Regions from separate parts of the Solicola agrisoli genome, predicted to be linked through region 2. Evidence: predicted binding sites of a transcription regulator. Region 2 holds the regulator's gene; the other holds the start of a gene.
What was found. Region 2 encodes HrcA, which represses chaperone genes, less so after heat shock. Its sites were predicted from a motif close to TTGGCACTCGNNNNNNNCGAGTGCCAA; they were not measured.

Region 1 (7,429 bases), on a different contig from region 2:
GGCGGGCTGGCGGTCTCGCCGCGCGAGCGGCAGCGCACCTCGTACACCGACCCGTACGGCGACGGCACCGCGCGCAGCTACGAGTACGGCACCTGGACGTCGCCGGTGCGGCGCCTGTCGTACGGGGCCACCGAGGCGATCGCGTCGTGGAACGCCACCACCCCTACGGGCACCTGGGTCGAGACGACCTTCCGCGGCCGCACCCCCGACGGCAGCTGGACCAAGTGGTACGTGCTCGGCCGCTGGACGTCGGGCATGGCGGCCGCCGACATCCACCGCACGTCCGTCGACGGGCAGGGCGACGACGACGCGACCGTCTACACCGACACCTTCGCCGCCCGCGACGGCAGGCAGGTCGACGCCTACCAGACGCGCGTCCGCCTGCTCCGCCCTGCGGGCTCGCGTGCCACGCCCACCCTCGACGGCCTCGCGACCATGACGTCCGCGGTGCCCGACGGACCGCTGCCCACGACGAGCCGCTTCACCCTGGGCCGTGCGGTCGAGCTCGACGTGCCGCGATTCAGCCAGAACATCCACAAGGGCGAGTACCCGGAGTTCGGCGGCGGCGGCCAGGTGTGGTGCTCGCCCACCTCGACGTCGATGGTCCAGTACTACTGGCGACGTCCGGTGCCGGCCGCCGAGCTCCGGGGCATCGAGACCAACGCGGGCGACCCGCAGGTGCCCTACGCCGCGATGCACACCTGGGACTTCGCCTACGACGGCGCCGGCAACTGGCCGTTCAACGCCGCCTACGCGCACCGCTTCGGCCTGGAGGCGTTCGTGACGCGGCTCGGCTCCCTGGCCGACGTCGAGCGGTTCGTCGCCCGCGGCATCCCGGTGGTGGTCTCGCTGTCGTGGAAGGAGGCCGAGATGCCCGAGGCCGGCTACGGCACCAACGGCCACCTGATGGTGGTCGTGGGCTTCACCGCCGACGGCGACCCGGTGCTCAACGACCCGGCGTCGTCGTCGGACCAGGCCGTCCGCAACGTCTACACGCGCGAGAACTTCGAGAAGGTCTGGATCGGCTCGACGGGCGGGGTCTCGTACGTCTACGCGCCGCCCGGCGTCCGGCTGCCGCCGCACCACCGGGGCGACCAGCGGGCCTGGTGAGGCCTCAGCCGCCGGCGGGGCCGCTGGACCGGAGCACCTCGAACGGCTCGGCGTAGCGGGTGCGGGGGGCGAGCTGGCGGGCCCAGTAGCGCGTGGCCGCGACCACGAGGTCGGGCTCGAGGTACGGGCGGGCGGCCTGGGAGCGGTAGTGCGCGAGCACGTCGACCTTGGCGTGCACGGTGTCGTCGACGGGCACCAGCCTGGTGGGCGCGAACTCGTTGGTGGCCGACGGCGACTGGTAGCAGAGCAGCTCGGGCACGCGCCGCGCCGCCGAGACGGTGGCCACGTGCACCGCGCGGTGGTCCTGGTGGCTGTCGTGCGCGGAGTGGACGTAGACCGTCGTGGGGTCGACCAACCGGACCGCCTCCTCGATCAGCGGGATCAGGTCGGGCGCGTCGGCCAGCCGGGTGTCGTCGAGGTCGGCGAGCAGCAGCTCGGCGCCCATCGCGACCGCAGCGTTGACGGCCTCGCGGCGCCGCGCGTCCTTGTCGCCCCCGACCGCCCCGCGGCTCAGCGTGAGCACGCTGACCCGCTGGCCGACCGCGCGGTGGCGCAGCAGGGTGGCGCCGCAGCCGATCTCGACGTCGTCGGGGTGGGCGCCGATGGCCAGCACCCGCTCGCGCGACGCGGCGTCGTCGGGCGGGGCGACGATGACGGCGACCGCGGCGGCGTCGTCGGGGTCGACCACCTCGGACAGGCCCACCCGCAGGGCCGTCAGCAGGTGCGTCGACGCGCTGGACGGCCCGGCCAGCAGGACGACGCGCGTCTGCCGCGACCGCTCACGCACCTCGGCGAGCGCGGCGAGGGTGGCGTCGTCGAGGTGCTCGGCGGCGACCAGGAGCAGGCTCGGCGGGCCGGTGACCTCGGCCATGACGGCCGTCTCCGCGGGTGGCAGCCGCACGGGCAGGTAGCCCGCCGCGGCGAGCGCGTCGAGCAGGACGTCGACGGGGCGGTCGGACCACACGACGGCGGTGCGCTCGGGTCCGACGGTCTCGCGCACCAGACCGGGACGGGGGACCGGGACCACGGTCGCGGGCTCGCCGACGTCCACCACGTCCCCTCCGTCCGACTACCTCACCTGGATGAGGCTCCAGCCTAGGCGCTGCGCGTGCCCGCCGTGCCCGTTCCGTCGGGACCGGACGGCACCGGGTCGACGAGCAGCGCGACGCCCTGGCCCGCCACCCGCGTCATCACCACGGTGGCCGGCACCGAGCCGGTCAGGCCCAGCGTCCGGACGAGCCGCTCGGGCACCACCTCGACACCGCGCTTCTTGATCGTCAGGGTGCCGACGTCGCGCTCGCGCAGGGCCGCCCTGAGCGCCTTGGTGCGGAACGGCAGCTCCTCCAGCACCCGGAACGCACGCGCGAACGGCGTGGGCACCAGCCGGTCGGAGGTGACGTACGCCAGGTGCGGGTCGAGCAGCCAGCCGTCGACCAGCCCCGCCACCGCGCCCACCAGCCCGGCCCGGCCGACCGCGTCGTCGGGCTCGTAGAGGTAGCCGCCCGGGCCGCCCTGGTCGACCTCGTCGGGCAGCTCGGCGTCGGTGAGGGTGGCGCCCGCGGGCAGCAGCGTGACGCGTCGTGCGGCGGTAGCGAGCGGGCGTCCCCACAGGCAGGCCTCGACGAGGTCGCCGCCGTCGCCCACCCACTCGGCCTCCACCCCGTCGGGGACGAGGTCGTGGTCGATGCCCGGCATCGTCTTGACCGCGGCGGCGCCGTCGAGCAGGCGCGTCACGAAGTCCCAGTCGGGGCTGAACGCCCGCGGGTCGAAGACGCGCCCGCGCCCGTCACGGCGGGCGGGGTCGCAGAACGCCGAGCCCCACGCGGTCAGGTCGACGGCGGTCGCGTCGCCCGTCGCGACGGTGCCCTCGAGGCCGAGGGCCTCCAGGTTGGCCGCGGCCATGGCGGCGCGGACGGGGTCGAGGTCGACGCCGTGCACCGTCAGGCCGGCCCGGGCGAAGGCGACGAGGTCGGCCCCGACCCCGCAGCCGAGGTCGACCACCGACCCGACGCCGCCGTCGGCGAGACGTCTCGCGCGGTGGGCGGCCACGCGGGAGCGCGTCGCCTGCTGGAGCGCGTCATGCGTGAGGAACATGGCCTCGGCGTCGTCGCCGAGCTTGGTGCGCGCGACGCCGCGCAGGTGGGACTGCGTGACGGCCGCCGCCACCAGCTCGCCGTCGTGGGTGCGGCGCAACCGGGTGCCCAGCGCGAGGTCGGACTCGACGCCGGCGCGGCGGCGCACCTCGTCGACCAGGGCACGGCCCTCGGGCGTGAGCAACCGCTCGAACGTCTCCAGCCGCACCCGTCGTCCGCCGTCCGCGTACCGGCCGCCGGACGCTGGCACTCGGCTTGACCGAGTGCCAACCGCGGCCTAGGTTTGAACCTGGCACTCTCACCACGAGAGTGCTGATGAAGCCACGGTACGCGACCCCCGCGACGGCGCGCGCCACGGCTTCGACCGACCGCCTCGCGGCGGTCGCGCCAGCGCACCCACAGACTCTGAAAGGGGAGGTCGACACCGTGTCGGTCACCATCAAGCCGCTCGAGGACCGCATCGTCGTCAAGACGCTCGAGGCCGAGCAGACCACCGCCTCCGGCCTGGTCATCCCGGACACCGCCAAGGAGAAGCCGCAGGAGGGTGAGGTCCTCTCGGTCGGTCCCGGTCGCGTCGACGACAACGGCAACCGCGTCCCGCTCGACGTCGCCGTCGGCGACAAGGTCATCTTCAGCAAGTACGGCGGCACCGAGGTCAAGTACGACGGCACCGAGTACCTGATCCTCTCGGCCCGCGACATCCTCGCGATCGTCGAGAAGTGATCCGCCGGTAGCGCCCCGGCCCCCGCGTCCCCACCGACGCGAGGGCCGGGGCGCTGCCGCTTCGCCCGCGCCGACCCGTCGGCCGTGGGCCCCCTTCACGCCCGCACCCTGGGAAGGAACCCATGCCCAAGATCCTGGAATTCGACGAGGAGGCCCGCCGCGCGCTCGAGCGCGGTGTCGACCAGCTCGCCAACACCGTCAAGGTGACCCTCGGCCCCAAGGGCCGCTACGTCGTCCTCGACAAGAAGTGGGGAGCCCCCACGATCACGAACGACGGCGTCACCGTCGCCCGTGAGGTCGAGCTCGACGACCCGTTCGAGAACCTCGGCGCGCAGCTCGCCAAGGAGGTCGCCACCAAGACCAACGACGTCGCCGGTGACGGCACCACCACCGCGACCGTCCTGGCCCAGGCCCTGGTCCACGAGGGTCTGCGCGCGGTCGCCGCCGGCGCCAACCCGATCGCCCTCAAGCGGGGCATCGAGGCCGCCGTCGAGGCCGTCTCGGACCGCCTGCGCGAGCTCGCCCGCGACGTCGACGACCTCAAGGACACCGGCGCCGTCGCCACCATCTCGGCCCGCGACGCGCACATCGGCGAGCTCATCGCCGAGGCGTTCGACAAGGTCGGCAAGGACGGCGTCATCACCGTCGAGGAGTCCAACACGCTCGGCACCGAGCTGGACTTCACCGAGGGGATGCAGTTCGACAAGGGCTACATCTCGCCGTACTTCGTCACCGACACCGAGCGTCAGGAGACGGTCCTCGACGACCCGTACATCCTGATCAACCAGGGCAAGATCTCCTCGATCAACGACCTGCTGCCCCTGCTCGAGAAGGTCGTCCAGGCCGGCAAGCCGCTGTTCATCGTGGCCGAGGACGTCGAGGGCGAGGCCCTGTCGACGCTCGTGGTCAACAAGATCCGCGGCACCTTCACCGCGGCCGCCGTCAAGGCGCCCGCGTTCGGCGACCGCCGCAAGGCGATCCTGTCCGACCTCGCCGCCCTCACCGGCGCGCAGGTCGTCACCCCGGACGTCGGCCTCAAGCTCGACCAGGTCGGCCTCGAGGTGCTCGGCACCGCCCGTCGCGTCACCATCACCAAGGACGACACGACGATCATCGACGGCGGCGGCGACAAGGACGACGTCACCGCTCGCGTCAGCCAGATCAAGGCCGAGATCGAGGCCTCGGACTCGGACTGGGACCGCGAGAAGCTCCAGGAGCGCCTGGCCAAGCTGGCCGGCGGCGTCGTCGTCATCCAGGTCGGCGCGGCCACCGAGGTCGAGCTCAAGGAGAAGAAGCACCGCATCGAGGACGCCGTCTCGGCGACCCGCGCGGCCATCGAGGAGGGCATCGTCGCCGGCGGCGGCTCGGCCCTCGTCACGGCCAGCCAGGTCCTGGACGACAACCTCGGCAAGGACGGTGACGAGGCCACCGGCGTCGCCATCGTCCGCAAGGCCGCGGTGGAGCCGCTCCGCTGGATCGCCGAGAACGGTGGCGAGCCCGGCTACGTCGTCGTGGCCAAGGTCAAGGAGACCGGCCAGGGCTACAACGCCGCGACCAACGAGTACGGCGACCTGCTCGCGCAGGGCGTCCTCGACCCGGTCAAGGTCACCCGCTCGGCCCTCGCCAACGCCGCGTCCATCGCGGCGCTGCTGCTCACCACCGAGACCCTCGTGGTGGACAAGCCGGCCGACGACGCGGACGACCACGCCGGTCACTCGCACTGACGCAGCACCTGAGCACCACCGCGTGAGGTGACTCACGCGGACGACGGCCTCCTCGGTGAGTTAGGTTAGGGTTACCTGATCTACTCCGAGGAGGCCGTCGTGCTGTCCGGTCCCGAGTCCCGCCCCGTCCGCGCCGTGCCGGACGTGCCCCACCTGCGGCTCGTGCCGCCGGTGCCCGAGACCGTCGAGCGGCCCGTCGACGACGTCACCGTGCTGCGGCGCGCCGTCGACGAGCGACCGCCGCGCGAGCTCGTCGCGTTCCTCGTGGCCCGCCGCGTGATCGCCGGCGGACTGCGCCTGGGGGAGCGCCCGCGCACCTGAGAGTCGACGCGCGGCCCTTGCCGCCCCCGGTCGGACGTGGCACGGTGGCTCCGGCGGTGCGCCGGGCCCCGTCCGCACGACCACGGCTGGGGAGGGTGGAGCGATGTCGATCCCACCCGACAGCGACCCCTCGCTGTCCCGCCTGGCCCTGAGCGCGCTCGACAGCGACCACGTGATGGAGCTGCTGATGACGCGCGTGCGGGACGTGTCGTTCCGCTACTGCCGCGCGCGGCTCACCACGTACGTCGGCGGGCGCCAGCTCGTCGACGACGTCGCGCAGGAGATCTGCCTGGCCGTGTTTAACGCGCTGCCGAGGTTCGAGCACTCCGGGGTGCCGTTCGAGGCGTTCGTCTACGCGATCGGCAGCCGCAAGGTGGCCGACGCCCAGCGCGGCATGATCCGCTCGCCGCTCGTCCTGGTCGACGACGTCCCCGAGCAGACCGACGCCGCTCCCACCCCCGAGCAGGTGGTGCTGGCCGACGCCGACGCCGCCGAGGTGCAGCGGGTCCTCGAGCACCTGCCCGAGAAGCACCGCGAGGTGCTCGTGCTCCGCATCGCCCTCGGTCTGTCGGCCGAGCGCGCTGGCGCGACCCTGGGCATGAGCGCCGGCGCCGTCCGCGTGGCCCAGCACCGGGCGCTCGAGCGGCTCCGGGCGCTGATGGCCGAGCGCGCCCGGACCCTCCAGGGGGTGGCGCGATGAGCGAGCACCTGCCCGACGCCGACGGCGTGGTCGACCTCGCCGCCGTCGCCGCCGACGACGCCCTCGTCGAGTCGCTGCGCGCCGGCACGCACGACCCGGCAGACCCGCTCGCCGCGGCGCTGGCGCGCTGGAGCGAGGAGGTCGACGTCGCGGTGCCGCCCGCGCCCGTCGCCGTCCCCGCCCGCCGACGCCCCCGCGGTGCCCGCACCGTCGGCCTGGTGGCCAGCGTCGGCCTGATCTTCGCCAGCGGCGTCGGGCAGGCCGTCGCCGACGACCCCGCCGCCCCGCTGCGCTTCGTCGTCGACCACGGGGTCTCCCTCGGCGAGCGTCTCGTCGGCGACGCACCGACGATCGACGACTCCGCGCCGGGCGTCCCGTCGCCCACGCGCAGCGCGCCCCGCCCGTCGCTCCCCGGGGCCGCCTCGGTCGCCGACCGCTCCACCGTGGACGCCGGGGCCGCACCCCGGGTCCACGCCGGACCCGGTCCCGGTGGCACTCCCGCACCGTCGCCGGGCCCCGAGAGCCTGCTGGCCGCGCTCGTCGCCGACCCGCCGGCCGCGCAGGCACCTGCAGGCGAGGACCTCCTGGCCGACGGTGCGCTGCCCGGTGTCGCCCCGACCGCTCAGGCTCCGGTCGCGCCACCGACCATGGCTCCGCCGGTGGGCCTCGCGCCGCCGCCGTCGGCGTCGGCCACCCCGCCGTCGCTGCTCCCGGGCAAGCGGCCCACCAAGCGGCCGCGGCCGCCCGCGACGTCGGCG
Region 2 (7,429 bases):
GAGCAGCCTGATCTCGTCGATCGTCTCGCGCCCGAGCCCGGGAGCCTGCTGCTCGGCCACCTGCGGGCACAAGGCGATGTCGCCGAGGTAGCCCTCGGGCGCCTCGGCGTCGTCACGGCCCGGGCTGAGCTCGTCCATCGGGAACGACAGCACGTCGGTGGGGCCCTGCTTGCCCATCCACTGCTCGTTGAGCACCGTGATGGTGTCGGGCTCCACCAGGCGCAGGCACAGCTCGGTGGCCGGGTGCAGCCGCATGCGCCGCATGGTGAAGCGGCACAGGCGGGTCAGCTCCTCGACGTCGACCTGCGCACCGGACTCATTGAGTACGTCGACGTTCACCGGCGTCCTCGTAGGTGTCGTAGGCGGCCACGATGCGGCCGACGAGCTTGTGGCGGACGACGTCGGTGCTGGTGAGTCGGGCGAAGTGGATGTCGTCGACCTCGTCGAGGACGTTCTGCACCACCCGCAGGCCGGACGCCTTGGGGCTGGGGAGGTCGACCTGCGTGACGTCGCCGGTGACGACCATCTTGGAGCCGAAGCCCAGGCGGGTGAGGAACATCTTCATCTGCTCCTGCGAGGTGTTCTGCGCCTCGTCGAGGATGATGAACGCGTCGTTGAGCGTGCGGCCGCGCATGTAGGCCAGCGGTGCGACCTCGATGGTGCCCGCGGTGAGCAGCTTGGGGATCAGCTCGGGGTCGAGCATGTCGTGCAGCGCGTCGTAGAGCGGCCGCAGGTACGGGTCGATCTTCTCGCTCAGCGTGCCGGGCAGGAAGCCCAGGCTCTCGCCGGCCTCGACCGCCGGACGCGTGAGGATGATCCGGTTGACCTCCTTGGCCTGCAGCGCCTGCACGGCCTTGGCCATGGCCAGGTAGGTCTTGCCGGTGCCGGCGGGACCGATGCCGAAGACCACCGTGTGGCGGTCGATCGCGTCGACGTAGCGCTTCTGGTTCAGCGTCTTGGGGCGGATCGTGCGCCCGCGGTTGGACAGGATGTTCAGGCTGAGCACCTCGGCGGGGTGCTCCTTGGTCTCGGTGCGCAGCATCGACACCGACCGCTCGATGGTCTCGGGGCTGAGTCCCTGGCCCGTGCGGATGATGGTGACGAGCTCGTCCACGAGGCGCTCGACGAGTGCCGCCTCCGGTGCCGGGCCACGGACGGTGATCGTGTTGCCGCGGGCGTGGATCTGGGCGTCGAACGAGCCCTCGATGATCTTGAGGAACTCGTCGGCGGGGCCGAGCAGGGACACCATCTGGATGCTCGTGGGCACCGTGATCGTGTGCTGAGGCTGGTCGTCGGTAGTCATCGGCACCCCGAGGGGCTGTGCTCCTGTCGCGTCGGTACTGGTTCGTCCCCATCGTACGCGGGGCCGTCCGGCGCGGGTACCGACTTCTCCTGCATCTGGTGGTGCCCGTGGCACACGGACGGTGGATGATGCGTGCATGGACGCGTCGGGGGGGCGCCGCGGGACGTCGGGCCCGGGGTCGCAGGAGTGGCAGCGCTGGCTGCTGCGCGCGCAGTCCGGCGACGGCGCCGCGGCGGCCGTCCACGCCCGTCGCACGCTCGACCGCGTGGCCGACGCGACGGACGCCGACCCCGAGGACGCGTGCTGGGCGCTGTACCTCGCGGTCGTGGCCGCGATCGAGACGAGCGACCTGCGCGAGGCGCACCGGGCGGTCCGTGAGCTGATCATCGCCGCCGACTCCGCCGGCGAGGCATGCCCGGCGTGGCGCTGCCTGGCCGAGGCGCTGCGGGCCCTGGCCGGCGCCACGGCCCGCGACACCGCGGTCGCCTACGACCTGGCGATCGACGCGAGCCTGCGCTGCGAGGACCAGCTCGCCGACCGTCGGCACGACCTGCCGCCGCACCACCGCTTCCTGCTGGGCCACACCGGCGTGGCCCTGGCGGCCTGCTGGGTCGAGCTGGGCGTCCACGACCTCGCCGAGCGCTGGATCGACCGCGTCGACGTGCTCGCCTCGCACGACCCGATGCGCTACCTCGAGGCCACCGCCACCCGTCTGCTGGGCGAGCTGCTGGTGCAGGAGGGCTGCGTCTCGCGGCTGCAGGGCGACGACGAGATGGCGCGCTCGCACTTCTCGCGGTGCATCGAGACCTTCGGCGCGGTGCGCGACATGCTGCCGCGCGACCGCCGCTACGCCAGCTACCGCGAGCGCGCCGAGGTCAGCATGAGCGCCCTGGCGATGGCGAGCGGACGGCGTCGCGCCGCCGACCGTCAGCTGCTGGAGGACCACGTCGGGCTGCGCACACGTCGCGAGAACCGCTGGTCGGTCTCGTTCGCGCACGCGGGTCTGGCGATCGCCGCGGACCAGGAGGGCGACCTCGAGGCCGCCGGCCGTCACACCGCCGAGGCCGTCGGCGAGCAGGCGGGTGTGCCGATGAGCCCGATGGCGGTGTTCCTGCTCACCGAGCACGCCGCGGCGGCCACCCGGCTCTCACCGGCGACCCCGGCCACCACCGCCCAGTCGATGGTGATCGACACCTTCGTGGCCGAGTGGAGCAACCGCCGCGAGACCCGTCTGCGCGCCGGCCGCCGCCGCGAGCAGCGCGCCCGCGAGCTCCGCGTCAAGGCCGTCGACGGCCCCGACGGTCACCGAGAATGAAAGGCGTCGCGGAGGCGCCCGAAGACGCCCTTGTGGGGTGAGCTGAACTCGCCGGCGACGCGGTCCTCGCCGCGCATCTCGGCGAGCTGCTCGAGCAGGGTGCGCTGGGCGTCGTCGAGGCGCTCGGGGGTCTGGACAACGACGCGCACGCGCAGGTCGCCGCGGCCGCCGCTGCGCAGGCGCGGCACGCCGCGTCCACGCACCACCATCTGCTCGCCCGACTGGGTGCCGGCGGCGACGTCGAGCGGGATCGTGGCCTCGACGTCCTCGGCGCCGGTGTCGGCCTCGAGGGTGGGCAGGTCGATCCGGGTGCCGAGCGCCGCGGCCGTCATGGGCAGCGACACGTCGCAGAGCAGGTCGTCGCCGTCGCGGGTGAACAGCGCGTGGCGGGCCACCTCGACCTCGACGTACAGGTCGCCGGGAGGACCGCCGCCGGGGCCGACCTCGCCCTCGCCGGCGAGCTGCACCCGGGTGCCGTCGTCGACGCCGGCGGGGATCTTGACCGACAGGGTGCGGCGCGAGCGGACGCGGCCGTCGCCGGAGCACTCCTGGCACGGGTTGGGGATGACGCTGCCGTAGCCCTGGCAGGTGGGGCACGGGCGGGCCGTGCGGATGTCGCCGAGGAACGAGCGCTGCACGTGCTGGACCTCGCCGCGGCCCTGGCAGGTGCCGCAGGTGACGGGCTGCGAGCCCTCGCGGGCACCGCTGCCCTCGCAGGTGCTGCAGAGGACGGCGGTGTGCACCGTGAGGTCGCGGGCGACGCCGAACGCCGCTTCGGACAGCTCGATGCTCAGCCGGATCAGGGCGTCCTGGCCCCGGCGGCTGCGGGTGCGCGGGCCCCGCTGGTTGCCGCCCTGGCCGAAGAAGGCGTCCATGATGTCGTTGAAGTTGAAGCCCTGGCCGGCGCCGGCGTACCCGCCGCCGCCGAACGGGTCGCCACCGCGGTCGTACATGGCGCGCTTCTCGGGGTCGGCGAGCACCTCGTACGCCATGCCGACGGCCTTGAACTGGTCCGGGTCGGCGTCGGGGTTGACGTCGGGGTGGAGGGTGCGCGCCTTGCGGCGGTAGGCCTTCTTGATCTCCTCGGGCGTGGCCTCGCGGCCGACCCCGAGCAGCTCGTAGTAGTCCTGCGTCATGCCTGCGCTCTCGTGAGGGGGTGGAGGAGGGTGGTCGAGGGTGTGGTCACGACGTGCTCAGCGTGTGACCGACGTAGCGGGCGACGGCGCGCACGGCGGCCATCGTCCCGGGGTAGTCCATGCGGGTGGGCCCGACGACGCCCAGGGTGGCGAGGGACTCGCCGGGCGCGCCGTAGCCGCTCGCGACCACCGAGGTGGTGGAGAGGTCGTGGTAGGGCACCTCGCTGCCGATGCGCACCGTCAGCAGGCTGGGCGACGACGCCTCGCCGAGCAGCTTCAGCAGCACGACGTGCTCCTCGAGGGCCTCGAGCACCGGGCGGATCGCGGTGTCGAAGTCGGAGCCGAAGCGCGCGAGGTTGGCGGTGCCGCCGACGGCGACGCGCTCGTCGGACTTCTCGTCCGAGAACGCCTCGGCCAGCGTGGTGACGACCGCGGTGACGACGGGACGGTCCTCGTGGCTGAAGGTCCCGATCAGCTCGGCCAGCCCGACGGCGGCGTCGCTGAGCTTCTGGCCGACGCACAGGGTGGCGACGCGCGAGCGCAGCTCGGCGACGAGCTGCTCGGACGGCGGGGTGCCGAGGTCGACGACGCGCTGGTCGACGCGGCCGCTGCTGGAGATGAGGACGAGCAGCAGGCGGGCGCCGTCGAGCGGGACGAGCTCGACGTGGCGGACGGTGGAGCGCGTCAGGCTCGGGTACTGCACGATCGCCACCTGGTGGGTGAGCTGCGCGAGCATCCGGACGCTGCGCTGCACGACGTCGTCGACGTCGACGGCGCCCTCGAGGAACGTCTCGATCGCGCGGCGCTCGGCGCCCGAGAGCGCGCGCACGGTGGCGAGGCGGTCGACGAACAGGCGGTAGCCCTTGTCGGTGGGGATGCGGCCGGCGCTCGTGTGCGGCTGCGTGATGAAGCCGTCCTCCTCGAGCGCGGCCATGTCGTTGCGCACCGTGGCCGACGACACGCCCAGCTGGTGGCGCTCGACCAGGGCGCGGGAGCCGACGGGCTCCTGCGTCGCGACGTAGTCCTCGACGATCGCCCGGAGGACCGAGAGCTTGCGTTCGTCCAACATCTCCGGCTCCCTCCGTGTGGTGCGGGCCCTGCGGCACGGCGGACCGCGACCCCGGGGTTGGCACTCGAAATGCCAGAGTGCCAGTCTAGCGAGCGTGACCGGAGGCGCGAAATGGACACGGCTCGCCGCGGGCGTACACGTCGGTGAGCTGGAGCGGGCCACGCTGCTCGCGGTCGTGGGCACCGAGGGCGTGCTGGTGCACGGTCCCGCGGAACCCGGCGACCTCGTCGGCCTGGTCGACGAGGGGGGCGTCCCGGTCGGTGTCGACCGCGTCACGTGGGCCACCCGTCCCGGTCTCGGTGCGCCCCTGCTGGTGCAGGAGGACGACCCGGTGGCGGGCGAGGCGGCACGGGTCGTCGCGTCCGTGTTCGCCGTCGACCTCGGTGGCGTCTACGTCGAGGCGGTGCACCCCGGACGGGGCGCCACCGGTGCCGACCTCGTCGTGTCGGTGCCGCTGGCCGACGTCGTCGCGACCGGCGACCTCGTCCGCAACCCCGGCCCTCCCGGCTACGGCGCGGACTGCTGGCCGCTGGAGTACCCGGCGACGCTCGACATGGTGCTCGGCGCGATGACGGCGCGGACGGTGGTCGTCCCCGGCCGCGGACCCGTCGTCGACCGCGAGTTCGTGGAGGACCAGCGCCAGGAGGCGCTCGCCGTGGCCGAGCAGGTCGACGTCCTCGCGTCGCGCCGCGTCGACCCCGCCGACGCCTACGCGCAGGGCACGTGGCCGTACGCCGAGGCCGAGCTCGAGCAGGCGCTCCCCCGCGCGCTCGCGCAGTGGGTGCCGCGCCCGCCCGCGACGCACTCGCACTGACGGTGTGTCGCCGCCGGGCTCTGGCGAGCCCGCGCCGTACCGTCGTCCGGTGAGCCACGACCGCTACGGAACCGACGTCCTCGCCGGCGACTGGAACGCCCCCAAGGGCGGGCGCGCCCAGCGTCAGGAGGCTTCCCGCGACCTCGTGGTCGAGGAGGTCACCACCGACTTCTGCGGCGCGGTCGTGCGCACCGACCGCGACCTCGACACCGTCGAGCTCGAGGACCGCAGGGGCCGCCGCCGCACGTTCCCGCTCGGGCCCGGGTTCCTGCTGGAGGGGCGCCCCGTCGTCCTGCACGCGCCCGTCCCCAAGGGCCCCTCGGCGCCCACCCGCACGGCGTCGGGCTCGGTGGCCGTCGCCGGCGCCCGCGCCCGGGTGGCGCGCGCGAGCCGCATCTACGTCGAGGGTCGCCACGACGCCGAGCTGGTCGAGAAGGTGTGGGGCGACGACCTGCGGATCGAGGGCGTGGCGGTGGAGTACCTCGAGGGCGTCGACGACCTCGGCGACCACCTGAACGCGTTCGGGCCCGCCCCCGGCCGCCACGTGGGCGTGTTGGTCGACCACCTCGTGCGGGGGTCCAAGGAGAGCCGCATCGCCGCGTCGGTGATGCGCGGGCCGCACGGCAAGCACGTCAAGATCGTCGGCCACCCCTACGTGGACGTGTGGCAGGCGGTGAAGCCCGATCGCCTCGGCATGACGGCGTGGCCGGTCATCCCGCGCTCGGTGCCGTGGAAGCACGGCGTCTGCCAGGCCCTCGGCTGGCCCCACCGCGACCAAGCCGACATCGCCCGCGCGTGGAAGCGGATCCTCGGCACCGTGACGTCCTACGCCGACCTCGAGCCCGCCCTGCTGGGACGTGTCGAGGAGCTCATCGACTTCGTCACCGTCGACTGAGCTGCGCCGGCCCCTCTAGGGCAGCAGGCGCCGGACGACGGCGTCGGCGAGCAGGCGTCCGCGGCGGGTGAGGACGAGAGTGTCGGCGGAGACGTCGACGAGGCCCTCGTCCACCAGGCCGGGGACGGCGGCGCGGCCGTCGGCGTCGACAGCATCGAGCCGGAGCCCGTCGCGCAGGCGCGAGCGCAGCAGGACGTCCTCGACGTGACGGGTGTCGGCGTCCAGCGCCTCGTGGGCGTGCGCCGGGCTGAGCCCGGACGCGAGCCGCTGCGCGTAGGCGGCGGGGTGCTTGACGTTCCACCAGCGGGTGCCGCCGACGTGCGAGTGCGCCCCGGGCCCGAAGCCCCACCAGTGGTCGCCGCGCCAGTACAGCTCGTTGTGGCGGCAGCGGGCCGCGTCGTCGCGCGCCCAGTTGGACAGCTCGTACCATCCGAACCCGGCCGCGCCGAGGAGGTCGTCGGCGAGCTCGTAGGCGTCGGCCATCTGGTCGTCGTCGGGCACCGGCACCTCGCCGCGGGCGACGCGGCGGGCCAGCGCGGTGCCGTCCTCGACGATGAGCGCGTAGGCGCTGACGTGGTCGGGCGCGCACGCGAGCGCCGACTCCAGCGAGGCGCGCCAGTCGTCCAGGGACTCCCCGGGCGTGCCGTAGATCAGGTCGAGGCTGACCTGCTCGAACCCCGCCTCGCGGGCCCAGCGGACGGCCTGGGGCACGCGCTCGGGGTCGTGGGTGCGGTCGAGCGTGGCCAGCACGTGCGGCACGGCGGACTGCATGCCGAAGGAGATCCGGGTGAACCCGCCCTCGCGCAGCCGGGCCAGCGACGCGGGGTCGACGCTGTCGGGGTTGGCCTCGGTGGTGACCTCGGCGCCGGGCGCGAGGCCGAACGCGTCGTCGACCGC

Region 1: a site for HrcA is predicted at 3,493-3,519, ahead of groES (co-chaperone GroES). Genes of this name have one in related genera too.

Annotation. Positions count from the first base shown of each region.
Region 1 covers NZ_JBMGQR010000041.1:2,842-10,270, reverse strand. The annotation lists gene ACI6PP_RS14500 (C39 family peptidase) at 1-1,110, shown strand, start outside; gene ACI6PP_RS14495 (PIG-L deacetylase family protein) at 1,115-2,161, opposite strand; gene ACI6PP_RS14490 (class I SAM-dependent methyltransferase) at 2,206-3,453, opposite strand; gene groES (co-chaperone GroES) at 3,630-3,926, shown strand; gene groL (chaperonin GroEL) at 4,049-5,650, shown strand; gene ACI6PP_RS14475 (hypothetical protein) at 5,750-5,971, shown strand; gene ACI6PP_RS14470 (sigma-70 family RNA polymerase sigma factor) at 6,075-6,671, shown strand; gene ACI6PP_RS14465 (hypothetical protein) at 6,668-7,429, shown strand, end outside.
Region 2 covers NZ_JBMGQR010000007.1:7,894-15,322, forward strand. The annotation lists gene ybeY (rRNA maturation RNase YbeY) at 1-339, opposite strand, end outside; gene ACI6PP_RS04185 (PhoH family protein) at 317-1,303, opposite strand; gene ACI6PP_RS04190 (hypothetical protein) at 1,440-2,618, shown strand; gene dnaJ (molecular chaperone DnaJ) at 2,606-3,754, opposite strand; gene hrcA (heat-inducible transcriptional repressor HrcA) at 3,801-4,823, opposite strand; gene ACI6PP_RS04205 (MBL fold metallo-hydrolase) at 4,918-5,637, shown strand; gene ACI6PP_RS04210 (DUF3097 domain-containing protein) at 5,687-6,532, shown strand; gene hemW (radical SAM family heme chaperone HemW) at 6,548-7,429, opposite strand, start outside.